Regions from separate parts of the Rhodococcus sp. PD04 genome, predicted to be linked through region 3. Evidence: riboswitches for the same ligand, from Rfam matches in the RefSeq annotation. Region 3 holds a riboswitch; each other region holds the start of a gene.

Region 1 (4,143 bases), 510 kb from region 3:
CACGCCAGGCAGGAGGTGATCACAGTGCGTGCGGCCGAACCTGCCGGTAGGGGCGCGCGTCTGCTGGTGATCTCTTGCATCGTCGGCCTGGTTTCGGCGTGCGGATTCGGATCGCATCTACATCCGCCGCCGGACCAAGCCGGGATTCAGGGAAACTTCGGCATCGACCAGAGCGAGTCAGGCTCCTGGGGAGAGTACGGGACCCGAGAAGGCGCCGGACGATTCGAGTTCTCCATCGACCCGCTCTCTCTCCAACCAGGTGAGCCGGTCTATGCGCCGGTTGCGTTACGAACGCTTCCGACGGTGACGACGCCGGTAACGATCATGTTGAGACCACCGTTGACGACACCGAACTCGGTTGCGGGGGTTCTGCGGTACTCCGTATCGGAGGCTCCCGCATCGTCCTGCAACGCGGGAGGTTTCGGATCTCCGACTGTGGTCGACGGTCAACCGCTCACGGCGACGGGCGGCAGCCTCATGCTCGAACCGAAGGTTGTGCGGACTCTGTGCTTCCGTGTAGAGATTCCCGCCGGCACGCCACCGCACGACTTCGCCGGGCTCGCCGACACCGTGGCGTTGTGGGAGTTCCGAGCCGAGGGCGAGGACCCTCCACGCCCACCGAAGCCTGCCCCCGACCGGTGTCATTCGCACTCCGGGCCCTTCGTATTCGGAGGCGGATGGTACTTCGTGCATTGCTGGTTCCTGCGACGGCATTGGGGGGGCACCTGTGGGTGGGAGCGCGCTGAGGTCGACCGCAGGTCACCACGTTCGCGTCTCTCAGATGACTGCGCTCTCCCGTCCGAAGCGTGTAGGGATCGGCGCGGCTACAGTCTGGTGCCGGAGCGGGGTGTTCTCACCGTCTTCGCGGAGACGGGTCAGGCGAGCAGTCGGTACAGGCCGATCAACCCGACCACGACGATCACCGCACGCAGCGCCACCGGCGACAGGCGTCGGCCGTAATGGGAGCCGAGATAACCACCGATCAAGGAGCCCACGGCGATCAGCGCGGCCACGGTCCAGTTGATCCGGTCGAACGCCACCAGGATGTATGCGGATGCGGCCACGATGTTCACGACCAGCGACAGAAGGTTCTTCGCTGCGTTCTGTCGCTGGATGTGGTCGTGCAGCAATGCTCCGAACAGGCCCATCAGCAGAATGCCCTGTGCCGCCGTGAAGTAGCCGCCGTAGATGCCGACGGCGAAGGTGCCGACGACGAGCAACGTCATCCGCACCGGCCCGAGACGGCCGTCGGCGTCGCCACCTGTCCGGCGAGCCACCCACGCCTGGATCTTCGGCTGGAACACGACGAGTGTGAGTGCCAGGAGAAGCAGGATCGGCACGACCGTCTCGAAGACGGTCTCCGGCAGGTGGAGCAGGAGCCACGCTCCGACCAACGCCCCGCAGAACGACGCCGGGATCTGCCATTGCAACCGTTCCCATTGCCCGCGCAGTTCGCGCCGATACCCCCAGGTGCCCGATACGCCTCCCGCGACCAGGCCGATCGCGTTGGACATCGTCGCGGTCACCGGGGGTACACCGAACGCGACGAGCGTCGGGAAGGTGATGAGGGTGCCGGATCCGACGAGGGAGTTGATCGCTCCGGCGCCGAGCCCGGCCAATGCGACGAGGAAAAGTTCGAGCGGGGTCACCGAGGCGAGTCTACGGCGTGCCGAAACCGGCCTTGTTGTCGATGTCGGGGCACCACGTCGACATCTACATCGGTCTCGACGAGGGACGGTATTTCCGCCACGGTGAGAGAAAGCCTGTCCACGACGCGCCGCACTCCGTAGGTTGAGCAGCGACCATCCAGAGCGACCGAGAGACCTGGCTCCACGACGTCGCAGCAACCCCCCGTGCGCGGGTGCGGGTGCTACCGCCGGGATCGATGGAGGAACGAGCATGACCCGCTGGACCGAGCGCGCCTCGTGGTGCCGCCTGCACATCGACCTGTGCCGCGGTACTTCGCACCGGTGTCGTCGCTGACGTAGACCGCCCGTCGTCCTTCGCCGCGTGAGTCCCGGCCCGTCCGCAGGGGGACGGGCCGGGACCCACGTCTGCACCCCCGCACCCCCGCATTCCCGAAAGGCCCATCCCGATGGCTCCCGCCCCCAGGACGTCGCCGTGAGCACGTCCACCGATCTCCGCATCCCCGACGCCCCGGCCGACCACACCGACGACGAGGACCTGGCCGTCGCCCGGAAACGGCATCCGTGGCGCTGGGTGATCAGCGCTGCCGTGCTGATCCTCGTCGCCCAGTTCGTGCACGGCCTGGTCACCAACCCCGGCTGGGACTGGGCGACCTTCGCGCAGTACTTCACCGCGTCGTCCGTGCTGTCCGCACTGTGGATGACGATCGAACTGACACTGTGGGGCACGGTCCTCGGCTTCGCTCTCGGTGTGCTCCTCGCGGTCGGCCGGTTGTCGAACAATCCTGTTCTGCAAGTGGTCTCGTGGACGTACATCTGGGCGTTCCGATCGATCCCGCTCATCGTCCAGCTACTGTTCTGGTTCAACATCGCGTACCTGTACAAGACGCTGTCGATCGGCATCCCCTTCGGGCCGGCCTTCTTCGAGTTCGGTGTGGCCGGGGTGATCTCGGGATTCACAGCCGCCGTCATCGGTCTGGCGCTCCACCAGGCGGCCTACTCCGCCGAGATCATCCGCGCCGGCATCATCTCCGTCGACCACGGTCAGATCGAGGCCGCCAACGCGCTCGGCATCCCGCGTTACCGGCAGTTCATGAAGATCGTTCTCCCGCAGGCCATGCGGGCGATCCTCCCGAACGCCGCCAACGAAGTGATCAGCCTGTTCAAGGGCACCTCGATCGTCTCCACCATGGCCATCGCCGAACTCTTCTACCAGGTACAGGTGATCTTCGGTCGCACCGGACGCGTCGTTCCGATGCTCATGGTCGCGACCGTCTGGTACATCATCCTCACCACGATCCTGTCGATCGGGCAGTACTACGTCGAACGGCACTACGCCCGCGGTTCGGCACGTGCACTGCCGCTCACCCCATGGCAGCGTGTGGTCGCGAAGTACCGCGAGATCCGCGACAGCAGCATCGGCGCACCCCGGGGAGCGACGAAATGACCGCCACCAGGGACGACGTCGACTACGTCGTCGACGTGCGCGGAGTTCACAAGTCGTTCGGCGCCCTGGAAGTCCTCAAAGGCATCGACCTGCAACTCCGTAAGGGCACGGTCACCGTGATCCTCGGTCCGTCCGGATCCGGGAAGTCCACACTCCTGCGCACCCTCAACCACCTCGAGAAGGTCGACCGCGGCACCGTGCGCATCGACGGTGAACTGATCGGCTACAGGCGTCGCGGGAACAAGCTGCACGAGTTGCGTGCCCGTGACATCCTCCGCCAGCGCTCCCGCATCGGCTTCGTCTTCCAGAACTTCAACCTCTTCCCGCACCTGACCGCCCTCGAGAACGTCGTCGAGGCACCGGTGTCGGCACAGGGACGCGACCGCGCGGAGGTCGAGGTGGAGGCTCGCGCCCTGCTCGACCGCGTCGGCGTGGGCGACAAGGTGCACGACTATCCGAAGCAGCTGTCCGGCGGTCAGCAGCAACGTATCGCGATCGCGCGGGCCCTCGCCCTGCGACCCGCCGTGATCCTCTTCGACGAGCCCACCTCGGCTCTCGACCCCGAACTCGTCGGCGAGGTTCTCGCCGTCATCCGCGACCTCGCCGGCGACGGTGCGACCCTCGTGATCGTCACGCACGAGATCGGTTTCGCCCGTGAGGTCGCCGACACCGTCGTCTTCATGGACGGCGGCGTCATCGTCGAACAGGGACCACCCCACGAGGTCCTCGACAATCCGCAGCAGGAACGCACCGCGTCGTTCCTGTCGCGCGTTCTCTGATTCCCCTCCCCACCACAGCACTCGAGAAGGTAACAATGTTCGCTTCCTCCCGCCGGGTCCGCCTGCTGACCTCGGCTCTGACCGCCGCCGCCCTTCTGGGCGTCGCGGCCTGCGGTTCCGGCGCAGATGCCGGCACCGACGCCGATGCCGCGACGACGGCCGGTTACAACCTCACGGCGGACCAGAACCGCATCACCACCGACCCGGTCGAGGAGATCGCCGCGAAGGTTCCTCAGGAGATCCGCGACCGCGGCACGCTGGTCGTCACCGG
Region 2 (4,143 bases), 2.2 Mb from region 3:
GGATCGGCCTGGGGGGCCGGAAGACTGTGAGGGAGAAGACCTTCAGTCCGGACAGATTCCCGATGCCGTACGGCAGAGGTCGACATGGCGACGGCACCAGCGTGCCGCAGCGATCGCCCTCGTCCGTTCCATGCGAATTACCCTACTTATCCTGTGGGGAATTGTCGACCGTCAGACGCACGGCGATGCATCACCATCGGTCGCACCGAGACCGGGACGCGTCTCCGGCGAGGGGTTCCACACGCCGTCGGTCTTCGCGTGCACCCACGCCGGCCCGTTCTCGACCAGCGAGCGGAGTGCTCCGAGGAGGCGTTCGACGTCGTCGGACGAGCTGCCGAGTCCGAGCGATGCCCGGACGGCACCGCCGGCGCGGCCGACCCGCGCGAGCAGCGGGTGCGCGCAGAACCGGCCGTCGCGGACACCGATGCCGTGTTCGGCGGACAGATAGGAGGCGATGTGGCCGGGCTCGTAACCGTCGACCGTGAAGGTGACGATTCCGACGCTGTCGGCCGAATCGTTCCACAGCCGAAGCACTTCCACGCCGTCGATGGTCTGCAGACCGTCGACGAGCAGGGCGCACAGGGCCTCCTCGTGACGGGTCACCGCGTCGGAGTCGAAACCGGCGAGCGCATCGCACGCGGCGGCGAGAGCGGCGACACCGAGCACGTTGGGGGTGCCGGCCTCGTGACGCGCAGGGGCGCAGGCCCATTCGGTGTGATCGAGGCGCACCTCGCGCACCGCACCACCACCGGCGAGGTACGGCTCGGCGGCGTCGAGCCAGTCGCGGCGGCCGACAAGCGCTCCCGCACCGAACGGCGCGTACAGCTTGTGACCGGAGAAGGCGAGGTAGTCCACGCCGAGCTCGGCGAGATCCACACGGCGGTGGGGCACGAGCTGCGCGCCGTCGACGAGGATCCGCGCACCGGAAGCGTGTGCGAGCTCGGCGAGTTCGGCGATCGGCAGGACCTCGCCGGTGACGTTGGAAGCACCGGTGACGGCGAGCAGGGCCGCGGGGGCGCGCTGGAGTTCGACCGCGAGGCGCCACACCGTCTCGGAGACGGTGTCCGCGGCCTCGACGATCCGAGAGTTCTTCCAGGGCAGCAGATTCGCGTGGTGTTCGATATCGAGCACCACGACGTCACCGGGCACCGCGCTCGCGAGCAGGTTCAACGAATCGGTGGTGTTGCGCGTGAAGACGACGACCTGGTCGTCGGCCGCGCCGACGAAGCGCGACACGGAGGTGCGGGCGTCCTCGTAGGCGGTGGTGCTGATCCGCGAGGCGTATCCGGCGCCGCGGTGCACGCTCGCGTAGAAGGGCAGCAGCTCGGTGATGCGGTCGGTGACGGCGGACAGCGCCGGTGCACTCGCCGCGTAGTCGAAGTTCGCGTAGGTGCAGGTACCACCCTGGACGAGCGGAACCTGCACGTCACATCCGGAAACGGTGGCGAACGGAGCGATGCAGGTGGTGGCGGCTACAGCAGTCATGACAAATCCCTCGTGTATTCAGGGACCCGCCGGTGACGCCTACGACAGAGAATTCTCGTCGCCGGCGGAGTCCGCGCTTGCCGTGTCCGGTAGTGGATTCACGGCCCGGTCGTCACCCGGAGCACCCCACCGCGGTTGGAGGGTTGCCGACCAGCTAGCCGGGGCTTGACGCTGGTACTCATGACCTGGCGAAGAGAATGGCAGGACGACCGTGCCGTGTCAACCCCGTACCGCTCCGCGTCGCCCGGCACCGCGAGGACGACACGCGTTCGCGCGCCGAACGTTCACCTGTCGTCCACCGGGACGTGAGATAACCGGAAGATCCATCGAGCAGAAGGACGCGCGGAGTTGCCAGCCATATCCTCGACCCCCGTCGGCCGGTCCCCCATCCCGGACGAGTTCCTCCGCGCGTCGCACGCCCCACCCGCTCGCACCCTCGTCGACCTGCTGCGGAGCACCGCCGAAGCGCATCCCGACGCTCCCGCGATCGACGACGGCTCGACGATCCTCGAGTACGCCGAACTGGTCGAGGCGGTGATCGCCGGTGCGTACGCGCTGAACGACGCGGGCGTCGGGGCCGGCGACCGGGTCGGCGTGCGCATGACCTCCGGGCGCAGCGACCTGTATGTGACGATTCTCTCGATTCTCGCCGCGGGCGCCGCATACGTCCCCGTCGACGCCGACGATCCCGACGAACGAGCCGAACTCGTGTTCTCGGAAGCGCAGGTCACCGCCATCGTCACCGACGAGGGCATCGGATCGGGCACGGCCGCACCGTCGGGCACCCCGGTGGTGCGGGGCCCGAACGTCGACGACGACGCGTGGATCATCTTCACCTCCGGTTCGACCGGGACACCGAAGGGTGTCGCCGTCACCCACCGCAATGCGGCGGCCTTCGTCGACGCGGAAGCGCGGATGTTCTGTCAGGGGGCGCCGCTCGGCCCCGGCGACCGTGTCCTGGCCGGCCTGTCGGTGGCGTTCGACGCTTCGTGCGAGGAGATGTGGCTCGCCTGGCGGCACGGCGCCTGCCTGGTTCCGGCACCCCGCGCGCTCGTCCGCTCCGGCATGGATCTCGGGCCGTGGCTCGTCTCCCGCAACATCAATGTCGTCTCGACGGTGCCCACCCTCGCGGCGATGTGGCCGGCCGAAGCCCTCGAGGCGGTGCGCCTGCTCATCTTCGGCGGCGAGGCCTGCCCACCCGACCTCGTCGAGCGTCTCGCCGTTCCGGGACGCGAGGTGTGGAACACCTACGGACCCACCGAGGCGACGGTCGTGGCCTGCGCGTCGCTCATGGACGGCACCGGACCGGTCCGCATCGGCCTGCCCCTCGACGGATGGGACCTGGCCGTCGTGGACGCCGACGGAAACCCCGTCGAGGAGGGCGCGACCGGGGAACTCGTCATCGGCGGTGTCGGTCTCGCGCGCTACCTCGATCCGGCGAAGGACGCCGAGAAGTACGCTCCCATGCCCACTCTCGGCTGGGACCGCGCCTACCGCAGCGGCGATCTCGTGACGCTCGACCGCGCCGGTCTGCTGTTCCAGGGGCGCGCCGACGACCAGGTCAAGATCGGTGGTCGCCGCATCGAGCTCGGCGAGGTCGACAACGCGCTGCAGAACCTGCCGGGCGTGGCGGGCGGCGCCTGCGCGGTCCGCAGGACCGCTGCTGGGCACTCGATCCTCGTGGGGTACATCGCCTCCACCGATCCGGACTTCGACATCACGTCGGCCCACGACCTGCTGTCCGAACAACTCCCCGCCGCGCTCGTCCCGCGACTCGCGCTCGTCGACGAACTCCCCACCCGCACATCCGGCAAGGTCGACCGCAACGCTCTGCCGTGGCCGCTGCCGGGCGCCGATGCCGACTCGGTGGAAGCACTCGGTCTCGATCCCACCGCCGAATGGGTCGCCGAACTGTGGACCGACATCCTCGGTGCCCGGATCGAGGGCGTCGACGACGACTTCTTCGAACTCGGCGGTGGTTCCCTCGCGGCGGCGCAGCTCGTCACGGCGCTGCGGAGCCGATATCCGGAGATGACGGTCGCGGAACTGTACGACCATCCCCGGCTCGGATCACTCGCCGTCTATCTCGACGAACTCGCACCGACGGAAGCCGCGACCCCCCGTGAGGTGGCCCCGGTGCCGCGACTCGCCCAGCTCGGGCAGATCGCGGTGACCGCCGTCCTCACCACCCTCACCGGACTGCAGTGGGTGACCTGGCTTGCCATCCTGAACAACGTCGTCGCGTTCGTCGTCGACGTTCCGTGGACCGTCACCCTGTCGTGGTGGTGGGTGGCGCTCGGAGTCCTGCTGTTCCTCACGCCCGTCGGCCGCATGGCGATCTCCGTCGCGGGTTCGCGTCTGCTGCTGCGCGGCGTGAAGCCCGGAAGCCACCCCCGTGGTGGGAGCGTCCACCTCCGGCTGTGGACGGCCCTGCGGCTGTCCGAGGCCGTGGGTGCCGTGAACATCTCGAGCGCTCCCTGGATGCGGCAGTACGCGCGGGCGCTGGGCGCGAAGGTGGGCCGCGACGTCGACCTGCACAGCCTTCCGCCGGTCACCGGCCTCCTCGAACTCGGCGACGGTTGTGCCGTCGAGCCGGAGGTGGATCTCGGCGGCTACTGGGTGGACGGCGACGTCGTCCACATCGGAAGCATCCGGATC
Region 3 (4,143 bases):
CCTGGAAGAATGAGCGACGTGACTGCGACGATCCTGGACGGCAAAGCAACCCGCGACGAAATCTTCGAGGACCTGAAGGTCCGCGTGGATGCGCTGAAGGCCAAGGGCGTCACGCCCGGCCTCGGCACGATCCTCGTCGGCGACGATCCGGGATCCGCGGCCTATGTGCGCGGCAAGCACAACGACTGCGCGAAGGTCGGCATCACGTCGATCCGCAAGGATCTGCCCGCCGATATCACCCAGGAGCAGCTGTTCGAGGCGATCGACGAGCTCAACGCCGATCCCGCCTGCACCGGATACATCGTCCAGCTCCCGTTGCCGAAGCACCTCGACGAGAACGCGGCGCTCGAGCGCATGGATCCGGGTAAGGACGCCGACGGACTGCACCCGGTCAACCTCGGTCGTCTCGTGCTCGGCAAGGAGGCTCCGCTGCCCTGCACGCCGCGCGGCATCATCCATCTGCTGCGCCGCTACGACGTGGAGATCGCCGGCGCGCACGTGGTGGTCATCGGTCGTGGCGTCACCGTCGGTCGCCCGATCGGTCTGCTGCTGACCCGGCGTTCGGAGAACGCGACGGTCACCCTCTGCCACACCGGCACCCGCGACCTCGCTGCAGAGGTGCGTCGCGCCGACATCGTCGTTGCAGCCGCGGGCGTTCCCGGCCTGGTGACGGCGGACATGGTCAAGCCCGGCGCCGCGGTGCTGGACGTGGGTGTCTCCCGCACCGAGGACGGCCTGCGCGGCGACGTCGCCGCGGACGTGCGTGAGGTTGCGGGCTTCGTGTCCCCGAACCCCGGTGGCGTCGGGCCGCTGACCCGCGCCTTCCTGCTGACCAACGTCGTGGAGCGGGCCGAGCAGCTCGCGGCCCGATAAGCAGGTCGACGAACCCGGGAGACGACATGGCTCAGGCTCTGCGATTCACGCGTCTGAACCTGCCGCTGCTCGCGGTCACCCTGGTGATCGCGGCAGCGGTGATCCTGGTGATCGCCGACCGGTGGCGACGCGGAGCGTTCGTCTTCGGCGGCGCCACCATCCTCGCCGGACTGTTCCGCTGGGTGATCGACGAGGACAAGGTCGGTGTCCTCGCGGTGCGCGGCAAGACGTTCGACGTCGCCTCGATGATGGTCGTCGGCGGAATCGTGGTGGCACTCGCCGCGTCGATCGACCCGCTGGGAACCGACTAGCCCTCGGCGAGCTTCATCAGCTCGACGAGGAGCTTCGCCACCTCGTCGGCCTCGGTGAGGAATCCGTCGTGCCCGTCGCGGGAGACGAGCACACGCAGGTCGCCCGATCCTGGGAGCAGATCGGCGATCTCCTGCTGCAGGCGCAGTGGGTACAGCCGGTCGGAGTCGACGCCGGCGACGATCGTCGGGACCGGGGTGGACGCGAGTGCGGCCTCGACACCGCCGCGTCCGCGACCGACGTCGTGCCGGTTCATCACGTCGGACAACACCACGTACGTGCCGGGATCGAAGCGCGCCACGAGCTTGCGTGCCTGGTGCTCGAGATAGCTCTGCACGGCGTACCGGCCGCCGCGCCACGGGTCCTCGTCGTCCTGGGGGAGATTCCCGAAGCGCGTGTCGAGTTCGAATTCGGTCCGGTAGGTGAGGTGCGCGATGGTCCGGGCGATGGCGAGTCCGGCTTCGGGACGCCGCCCCGTGCCGTAGTAGTCGCCGCCCTGCCAGTCGGGATCGGCCGTGATGGCCGCCATCTGCGCGCTCTGGGTGCCGATCTGGTCGGCGGTCGCGCGGGCACCGGTGGCGAGGACGAGCGACGCCCGCACGCGCTCCGGGTACGCGATGATCCACTCGAGAGTGCGCATGCCGCCCATCGATCCGCCGGTCACGGCGGCGAGGACGTCGATGCCGAGCCTGTCGAGCAGCGCCACCTCGGCGGCCACCTGGTCGCGGACGGTGATCAGCGGAAAGCGGGATCCCCAGGCCTTGCCGTCGGGCGCCGTGCTGCCGGGGCCGGTGGTGCCGCGGCACCCGCCGAGGATGTTCGTCGAGACCACACACCAGCGGTCGGTGTCGATAGGAGCGCCCGGGCCGACCATGCCCGACCACCAGCCGGGCGAGGGATGGTCCGGTCCGGCGGGGCCGGTGACGTGCGAGTCGCCGGTGAGGGCGTGTTCGACGAGCACCACGTTGTCGCGGGCGGGGGACAGTTCGCCCCACCTCTGCACGGCGACGGTGACGTTCGGCAGCGTCTCGCCGCTCTCGAGCGCGAGATCGCCGATGTCGATGGTGTCGAGGCGTCCGTCCGCCGGGGGCAGTTCGACGCGACGCCGCTCGGTGCCCGCCGTCAAGAGGTGACCGCCTCGAGGCTCGCGGTGGGCTGGCAGCGCCGGCTGCGGATGTCGGTCATCGTGTCCTTCCGGCGGTGATGGGAGGTGTGATCGTGGCTTGCGTGCGACAGCACATCATCATCTCAGTCCTCCCGACAACAGGCTTGTCGGTGGGGTTCCACCGACCGTGTCATCACCCGGAGCACCCCACCCCGTCGGAGGGTTGCCGGCCAGCAAGCCGGGGCTTGACGCTGGCACTCATGACTTTCCCGGCAGTCTAGCGACTCTCCGTCGCAGGGTCTTATGCACCCTCTGAACATCGCTGACCAGCAGGAAAGTTACCGGTCGGTAGGGCGCGAGGGCGGGACGAGGCGCTTTGCGGACTTCACCAATAGCAGTACGCTTGTCATGTTTGGCCGGAGTCCAGGACGTGGACACGGCCATGCTCGCTGCTCGCGAGCCGACGGCGATCGCACCCACAAAGTGCGGTCGATTGGGGACCACAGAAACGTCCTAGGAGGACACGAAGCGCATATGTCCAAGATCAAGGTTGAGGGTAAGGTCGTCGAACTCGACGGCGACGAGATGACCCGCATCATCTGGCAGTTCATCAAAGACAAGCTGATCCACCCGTACCTGGACGTGGATCTCGAGTACTACGACCTCGGCGTGGAGAACCGCGACGCCACCGACGATCAGGTGACGGTCGACGCGGCGAACGCCATCAAGAAGTACAACGTCGGCGTCAAGTGCGCCACCATCACCCCCGACGAAGCGCGCGTCGAGGAGTTCGGTCTGAAGAAGATGTGGCGGTCGCCCAACGGCACCATCCGTAACATCCTCGGCGGCACCATCTTCCGCGCCCCCATCATCATCTCGAACGTGCCGCGCCTGGTGCCGGGCTGGACCAAGCCCGTCATCGTCGGCCGCCACGCGTTCGGCGACCAGTACCGCGCCACCGACTTCAAGGTCGACCGCCCGGGCACCGTCACCATCACCTTCACGCCCGAGGACGGCAGCGAGCCGATCCAGCACGAGGTCTGCCGGATCCCCGAGGACGGCGGCGTCGTGATGGGTATGTACAACTACAAGAAGTCCATCCAGGACTTCGCGCGCGCCTCGCTCTCGTACGGCCTGCAGCGCAACTACCCGGTCTACCTGTCGACCAAGAACACGATCCTGAAGGCCTACGACGGCATGTTCAAGGACGAGTTCCAGCGGATCTACGAGGAAGAGTTCAAGGCGGAGTTCGACGCCGCCGGTCTCACCTACGAGCACCGCCTCATCGACGACATGGTCGCATCGTCCCTCAAGTGGGAGGGCGGCTACGTCTGGGCCTGCAAGAACTACGACGGCGACGTCCAGTCCGACACCGTCGCGCAGGGCTACGGCTCGCTGGGCCTGATGACCTCCGTCCTGATGACCCCGGACGGCAAGACCGTCGAGGCGGAGGCCGCACACGGCACCGTCACCCGGCACTACCGTCAGCACCAGCAGGGCAAGCCGACGTCGACCAACCCGATCGCGTCGATCTTCGCCTGGACCCGTGGCCTCGAGCACCGCGGCAAGCTCGACAACACCCCCGAGGTCATCGAGTTCGCGCAGCAGCTCGAGGACGTCGTCATCAAGACCGTCGAAGCCGGTCAGATGACCAAGGACCTCGCACTGCTCGTCGGCCCCGAGCAGAGCTGGCTGACCACCGAGGAGTTCCTCGGCGCACTCGACGAGAATCTGCAGAAGGCTCGCGCCTGACCTTCCGCTCCGTTCTCGACAACACGACACGGGACGCCCGCACCGGGCGTCCCGTGTCGTGTTTCCCGAGCACTCCCGGCACCGGTTACCGTTTCGTGTACCAC

What was found. Region 3 has a riboswitch for S-adenosylmethionine ahead of metX (homoserine O-acetyltransferase MetX). Riboswitches for the same ligand answer to the same signal wherever they lie in the genome.
Region 1: another riboswitch for S-adenosylmethionine. It lies ahead of U9J23_RS18950 (amino acid ABC transporter permease); the one in region 3 lies ahead of metX (homoserine O-acetyltransferase MetX).
Region 2: another riboswitch for S-adenosylmethionine. It lies ahead of U9J23_RS02325 (aminotransferase class V-fold PLP-dependent enzyme); the one in region 3 lies ahead of metX (homoserine O-acetyltransferase MetX).

What each region holds. Positions count from the first base shown of each region.
Region 1 is NZ_CP142143.1:4,133,027-4,137,169, reverse strand. It holds gene U9J23_RS18955 (sulfite exporter TauE/SafE family protein) at 876-1,649, opposite strand; SAM riboswitch class I at 1,800-1,892, shown strand; gene U9J23_RS18950 (amino acid ABC transporter permease) at 2,122-3,093, shown strand; gene U9J23_RS18945 (amino acid ABC transporter ATP-binding protein) at 3,090-3,872, shown strand; gene U9J23_RS18940 (ABC transporter substrate-binding protein) at 3,908-4,143, shown strand, end outside.
Region 2 is NZ_CP142143.1:506,448-510,590, reverse strand. It holds gene U9J23_RS02325 (aminotransferase class V-fold PLP-dependent enzyme) at 172-1,485, opposite strand; SAM riboswitch class IV at 1,554-1,671, opposite strand; gene U9J23_RS02320 (Pls/PosA family non-ribosomal peptide synthetase) at 1,834-4,143, shown strand, end outside.
Region 3 is NZ_CP142143.1:3,627,397-3,631,539, reverse strand. It holds gene U9J23_RS16795 (wax ester/triacylglycerol synthase domain-containing protein) at 1-13, shown strand, start outside; gene U9J23_RS16790 (bifunctional methylenetetrahydrofolate dehydrogenase/methenyltetrahydrofolate cyclohydrolase) at 19-873, shown strand; gene U9J23_RS16785 (DUF3017 domain-containing protein) at 900-1,184, shown strand; gene metX (homoserine O-acetyltransferase MetX) at 1,181-2,308, opposite strand; SAM riboswitch class IV at 2,443-2,553, opposite strand; gene U9J23_RS16775 (NADP-dependent isocitrate dehydrogenase) at 2,822-4,039, shown strand.